2 regions of the Actinocorallia lasiicapitis genome follow, and region 1 is predicted to be linked to the other one. Evidence: riboswitches for the same ligand, from Rfam matches in the RefSeq annotation. Region 1 holds a riboswitch; the other holds the start of a gene.
What was found. A riboswitch is a leader RNA that binds a small molecule or an ion and turns the genes downstream of it on or off. The one in region 1 is predicted to bind cyclic di-AMP.
Positions count from the first base shown of each region.

Region 2: it holds a riboswitch for cyclic di-AMP, as region 1 does, so the genes downstream of both, ACYVE7_RS14595 (C40 family peptidase) here and ACYVE7_RS18805 (C40 family peptidase) in region 1, are expected to answer to the same signal.

Region 1 covers NZ_BAAGZI010000164.1:2,994-6,395, reverse strand. Annotated here, with positions in the region: gene ACYVE7_RS18815 ((deoxy)nucleoside triphosphate pyrophosphohydrolase) at 1-35, shown strand, start outside; gene ACYVE7_RS18810 (hypothetical protein) at 162-344, shown strand; gene ACYVE7_RS18805 (C40 family peptidase) at 485-1,387, opposite strand; cyclic di-AMP (ydaO/yuaA leader) riboswitch at 1,390-1,528, opposite strand; gene typA (translational GTPase TypA) at 1,713-3,402, shown strand, end outside.
Region 2 covers NZ_BAAGZI010000106.1:2,545-5,946, forward strand. Annotated here, with positions in the region: gene ACYVE7_RS14585 (NYN domain-containing protein) at 1-274, shown strand, start outside; gene ACYVE7_RS14590 (C40 family peptidase) at 364-1,362, shown strand; cyclic di-AMP (ydaO/yuaA leader) riboswitch at 1,735-1,954, shown strand; gene ACYVE7_RS14595 (C40 family peptidase) at 1,947-2,522, shown strand; cyclic di-AMP (ydaO/yuaA leader) riboswitch at 2,629-2,810, shown strand; gene ACYVE7_RS14600 (CHAP domain-containing protein) at 2,822-3,402, shown strand, end outside.

The DNA.
Region 1 (3,402 bases):
CGGTTCGTCCGCATCTGGCTCACGACGCTCAGTAGTGGCAAGACGACACTGCGCATCGGTTACGGGCTGTGCCCAAATCGTTACCTGAGCCTCCTAGATGATCACTTCGATCAGGGGCACTCTTGATCACAGAGCGCTAAATGATCAAGGGGGTGTCTCTCATGAACGAGCAGACTCTGGTTACGCTCCGGGCGACAGTGATCTTCCTGGTGGCCTTCACGGCAGCAGCGATCGTCGCCGGTCTCACCTACCTCAGCCAGCGTGATATCGCCACCGCCCTGCTCGCCGCAGGCGGTGCGTTCGGCACCACGCTCCCGGCGGCCGACACCTACATCGGCCGCTGATCATCCCGGCTCCTTCGATCCGAAAGTCACCGATCCAGAAGTACCTACTTCCGAAATACCTACTACTGAGAAAGGCCCTCCGGTGCGGAGAGGGCCTTTCTTCCGTTTCCGGGACTTTCCGGGACTTTACCGGGACGCGATCAGAGCCGGACGGCCCCGTTGTAGTCGTCGCGCTCCGCGAGTTCTGTGATCTTCACGACGTCGCCGGACGACGGCGCGTGCACCATCTTCCCGTCACCGATGTAGATGCCCATGTGGTGCCGGTCGGGGTGGAAGAAGACCAGGTCGCCCGGCTTGAGCGCCGAACGTTCCACCTTCGTCCCCGTGTCGTAGAGCGCGCCGGTGTAGTGGTCGAGCCCGCTCCGTCCGGCCTGCGCGTACGCCCAGACGGCCAGGCCCGAGCAGTCGAACGCGTCGGGGCCCGCGGCCGCCCAGACGTACGGCTTGCCGAGCTTGCCGAGCGCCGCGCGGGTGGCCTTCGCGGCGACCGAGTCACCGAAGATCGTCACCCCGCCGACCGTGTAGTACTTCGTGAGCTGCGCCTTGACCGTGCCGAGCTCGGCGGCGACGTCCGCGGCCTCCTTCTCGGCGGCCTCGACAGCGTCACCGGCCTGCTCGGCGTCGAGCCGTGAGGAGTCCGCGGCGGCGGAGGTCGTGGTGATCTGTGCGCGCAGCGCCGACAGCCGTCCCGCAAGCGCGTCGGCTTGCTCGGCGTCGGCGTTGCCGCCGAACCAGTCGGAGATCTTGTCCATGGTGGAGACGCGGTCGCGGGCGGCGTCCACCTGCGGGGCGAGCTCGGTCGCCTGGTCGGTGAGGCCCGCCAGGGCCGTGGCGTCGAAGGCGGCGCCGTCGCGTGCCAGGACGGAGGCGTCGGTGCGCTGCCGCACCTCGATCCGCAGGTTCGCGGCCTCGGCCGTCAGGGCGTCGAGACGGTCCTGGAGTGCGGTGGGGGAGGGAGCGGCGGCCTGAGCCGCGGGCTGGAAAGCGATGACGCTCAGGCTCGCCGCCACGGAGGCGGCCAGCACGAATCGGGCACCCTTCACGGGGTTCCTCTCTCGGGCGCCTACCGGGTTAGCTGACGGGTTCGGGCGGAGAGTCGCCCTACCGCTGGGGAGCGGATTCACCCCGGGGGGACGTGGGTCCCCGGCTCCCCGCACGGTGCGGGGATTCGGCGTTCCCGGTCACGCAGCGACCGGAATGGGACGGAACATATGCAAAGGGTCAAGAGATGACAAACTCCACCTCGTGGTCAGGGGCTGGGCCGCGAGCAGACTAGAATCGGGTGCACATACGTTCTTTCACGCCGCCAGGGTCCGATCTGGAGATCACGTAGGCGCGGCGAATCCGACATGAGGAAGCCGGACTTTCATGCCCATCGCCACCCGTGATGACCTGCGCAACGTCGCGATCGTCGCCCACGTCGACCACGGAAAGACCACCCTCGTCGACGCCATGCTCTGGCAGTCCGGGGCCTTCCGCGACAACCAGTCGGTCGACGACCGCGTCATGGACTCCAACGACCTCGAGCGCGAGAAGGGGATCACCATTCTCGCGAAGAACACCGCGGTACGCCACAACGGCATGTTGCTGAACATCATCGACACGCCGGGCCACGCCGACTTCGGCGGTGAGGTCGAGCGCGGCCTGTCCATGGTCGACGGCGTCGTGCTGCTCGTGGACGCGTCCGAGGGGCCGCTGCCCCAGACCAGGTTCGTGCTGCGCAAGGCCTTCGCAGCCAAGCTGCCCGTCATCCTGGTGATCAACAAGGTCGACCGCCCCGACTCGCGGATCGACGAGGTCATCGAAGAGGTCTACGAGCTCTTCATGGACCTCGACGCCACCGAGGAGCAGATCGACTTCCCGATCGTCTACGCCTCCTCGCGGGCCGGCCGCGCCTCGATGAACAAGCCCGAGAACGGCGAGATGCCGGACTCCGAGGACCTCGAGCCGCTGTTCAAGGTCATCAACGAGACGATTCCGGCGCCGTCCTACGACCCGGACGCCCCGCTCCAGGCGCACGTCACCAACCTCGACGCGTCCCCCTTCCTCGGCCGTATCGCGCTCTGCCGCGTGCACAACGGCACGATCAAGAAGGGCCAGCAGGTCACCTGGTGCAAGACCGACGGCACCATGCAGCGAGTGAAGATCACCGAGCTGCTGATGACCGAGGCGCTCGAGCGCAAGCCCGCCGAGTCCGCGGGCCCCGGCGACATCATCGCGATCGCGGGCATCCCGGAGATCATGATCGGTGAGACCCTCGCCGACCCGGAGAACCCGGTCGCCCTGCCGCTGATCACCGTGGACGAGCCCGCCATCTCGATGCGGCTCGGCACCAACACGGGGCCGCTCGCCGGTCGCGAGAAGGGCACCAAGGTCACCGCCCGTCTCGTCAAGGACCGGCTCGACCGCGAACTGGTCGGCAACGTCTCGGTGCGGATCCTGCCGACCGAGCGTCCCGACGCCTGGGAGGTCCAGGGCCGTGGTGAGCTCGCGCTCGCCATCCTGGTCGAGACCATGCGCCGGGAAGGCTACGAGCTGATCCTCGGCAAGCCGCAGGTCGTCACCAAGGAGATCAACGGCAAGATCCACGAGCCGGTGGAACGCCTGACGATCGACGCTCCCGAGGAGTACCTCGGCGCGCTGACCCAGCTCCTCGCCGTCCGCAAGGGCCGGATGGAGCACATGACCAACCACGGCACCGGCTGGATCCGGATGGAGTTCCTGGTCCCGGCCCGCGGCCTGATCGGGTTCCGCACCGAGTTCCTCACCGAGACCCGCGGCACCGGCATCGCCCACCAGGTCTTCGAGAAGTACGAGCCGTGGTTCGGCGAGCTGCGCACCCGCCCGACCGGCTCCCTGGTCTCCGACCGCTCCGGCAACGCCACGACTTACGCCATGTTCAACCTGCAGGAACGCGGCACCCTGTTCGTCGACCCCGCCACCGAGGTGTACGAGGGCATGATCGTCGGCGAGAACTCGCGCGCCGACGACATGAACATCAACATCACCAAGGAGAAGCAGAAGACGAACATCCGCTCCTCCACGGCCGAGGAGTTCG
Region 2 (3,402 bases), on a different contig from region 1:
GTCCGCCCAGACCCAGGCCGAGATCACCTGCGTCTTCGACGGCGCCTCGATCGACGGCCATGTCGCCGTCCAGGCCCCGCGCGGGGTCCGGGTGCTGTTCAGCAGGCCAGGTCAGATCGCCGACGAGCTGATCGGCGAGCTGGTCAGGGTCGAGCCGCCGGGCCGGGTGGTCGTGGTGGTCTCCTCCGACCAGGAGGTCGCGGCGTCGGCCCGGCGGGCGGGGGCCCGTCCCGCCACTTCGTCGCTCCTGCTCAGAAGGCTCGGCAGATTCTGACAATTCCGGCGTTTAGGTTGAGCGGCGGTGGTGTTCTTCACTAAGGTCAACAGCTGACAAACCAGTGCAAGAAGGGGCGTTCGTCAGCCGTGGCCAATCGTCAGCTCCCCCGTCGCTGGGCGGCCGCCTGCGTCCCGTTCTCCCTGGCCGTCACGCTGGTCTGGTCGCTGCCCGGCGCCGCGTACGCCGCGCCCAAGCCGACCAAGGCGCAGGTCCAGGCACAGCTCAACAAGCTCAACCACAAGGTCGACCTGCTCGTCGACAAGCTGAACAAGGCCAACGGCGAACTGAAGATCGCCAAGCGGAAGATGGACGCCGCCGACCGCGCCGCCAAACGCGAAACCGCGAACTTCGACAAGGCCAGGCTCGGGATCGTCCAGATGGCCCAGGACGCCTACAAGTCGGGCGACATGAACGTCGCCTCGCTGGTGTCGTCCGGCGACCCGCAGAACCTGCTCGACCAGGTCTCGCTCTTCTCCCAGGTGTCGACCAGCCGCGGCGACAAGATCCGCGAGTTCCTCAACGCCGCGCAGCGCCGCGAGCGCGAGAAGGGCCGCGCCAAGGACTCCCTGGCGACCGTCCAGGTCAAGGTCAAGGAGATCCGCGGCCAGAAGGCCGAGATCGACGGCCAGGTCGCCGAGCAGAAGAAGCTGCTGCGCAAGCTCGGGGTCGACCCCGACAAGCCCAAGACCGGCCCGACCGGCGGCACCTACGACGGCCCGGCCAGCGGCGCCCCCCGCAAGGCCCTCGACTACGCCTTCGCCCAGAAGGGCAAGCCGTACGTCTACGGCGGCGACGGCCCCAACGGGTTCGACTGCTCGGGTCTGACCATGATGGCCTGGCGTGCCGCAGGTGTATCCCTTTCGCACAACGCCGCGGCGCAGTGGGCTTCGCTGGCCGACAAGAGGGTCGCCTACGCGGACCTTCAACCCGGTGACCTGGTCTTCTTCCGCCAGCTCGGCCATGTGGGCCTCTATGTGGGCGGCGGGCAGATGATTCACGCTCCGTCCACGGGTGATGTGGTTCGGGTGGTTTCGATTACCTCTGGGTACTACCGCTCTACTTATTACGGTGCGGCCCGTCCCTGACGCCCTGTGTAACCGGCGTCACAGGGTGAGACCTGTGTCACTCCACAGGCAAAGCCCGCTTCACCTGCGCAGACGTTCTTTTGCGTCGCGTTTGCCTTTCCACGGTTCTTTGATACCTTCGAAGAGTCGCAACGTTATCCAAGCGTTGCCACAACGGGCGGCGCCCTCCAGGCGTCGCAGTGGAGCTGTCTGATAAAGACACCCGCCGACCGGCTGTCCCGAGAGCCGGTGTCGTCGAAGACACCGAGGCCGCGCATGGAAGCGCAGGGCAGAGATCTACGGTACGGCGTCACAACCCCAAACCCGTAAGTCGCACGACTGCGACGGAACCGACAAGGGTGTTCCGTCTGGGCATCATCACGCCCTCAGGTCGTCGCGACAGCGCCGAGTCCGCGAATCTCGCGGAGCCGGGGACCCAATCCCGCAGGCAACTGGCACCGCCCCCAATCGGTGTCCGTCATGCCCGCGGTACCCCGGGGTGAATCGGCCGCCCATGAGCTGAGCTTCTCGCTCGCAGCGGTGGGTGGCCGTAGGACGAACTTCCAGTCCGAACCCGTCAGCTAACCCGGTAGGCGCATGGAAGAGTGGAGATTCCCCTGTCCCGCAACCTTGGCACCTGCCTGCCCTCGTCCGGCCGTAGACGCGTGAAGCTGGCCACCGGCCTGCTCGCCGCCACCGCGGTCATGACCCCGGTCCTCGCCGTCCCGGCGCAGGCCGAGGCGGCCACCAGTTCGGTGGCGACGGCGACGAAGACCAAGAAGGCCAAGAAGTCCTGGTCACAGCGGCAGAAGACCGCGCAGAAGGCCCTCACCTGGGCCAAGAAGAAGAAGGGCAAGCCGTACCGCTGGGGTGCGTCGGGTCCCAACGCCTTCGACTGCTCCGGTCTGATCGGCTACGTCTACCGCAAGGCCGGCGTGAAGCTGCCCCGCACCACCGGCTCGATCTACCGGGCCGTCGGCAACAAGATCTCGTGGAAGAACCTCGCCCCTGGCGACCTGGTGTTCTTCTACGGCGGTCGTAGCCACGTCGGCATCGTGTCGAAGGTCGTCGGCAAGAAGGTCTACATGATCCACTCGCCGCGCACCGGAGACCACGTCCGCCAGGTTCTGCTCGACAAGTACCGCAAGAACTCCTTCAACGGAGCGGTCCGCCCCTACTAGGGGCCGTGCCGTGCGGGTCGGAAGCCCCCGAACCCTCCGGGGCTTCCGATACCGCTGAACCTCTTCCTTCATCAAGTCATATTCGCGGGACGCGACCTCGGTCGAGGCCGTCCTCCCGCCGAGTCCGCTTCACAGCGGAGCCGGGGACCCAATCGTTGCGGCGCACAGGCGCCGGAGCACGGGGTGAATCGGGAAAGGCGAGCTGGAACGCTCCACTCGCTGCTTCCGTAGGGCTTATTCCAGGCCCGAATCCGTCAGCTAACCCGGTAGGCGGCATGGAAAGCTAGGAGCAAAGCAGTATGTCCGGTCTGCACCGTAAGTCCGCCCATCTGTCTCTGAAGATCGCCGGTGGCCTCCTCGCCGGCGCCGCCGCCGTCAGCACCTTCGCCGTCTCGGCCGCCAACGCCGATGAGAAGCCCGCCGGTTCCGCCCAGGCCATCGCGCTGCCGCAGTACCCGTTCCCCGAGGCCATCCTGTCCGGCGGCACCGTCGCCGACGCCGAGAAGGCCGCCGTGTCCGAGCAGAAGAAGGCCGAGAAGGCCGCCACCGCCACCGCCGCCGACATGATCGCGAAGGCGAAGAGCCAGCTCGGCCACTCCGAAGACCGCAAGGGCCACACCAAGTTCTCGGAGTGGTACTCCAAGACCGACCGCGCCGGTGAGACCATCTCCCGCGACGGCGGCAGCCGCAAGGGCTACCTCGCCGCCCAGTGGTGCGACATGTTCGTCTCCTGGACCGCCAGCCAGGTCGGCGCCGCCGACACCGTCGGCCAGGACGCCTGGACCGTCGCCCACGCCAAGTGGTTCAAGGCCAACGGCAAGTGGAGCAACACCCCCAAGCCCGGCGCGATCGTCTTCTTCGACTGGAAGGGCTCCAAGCG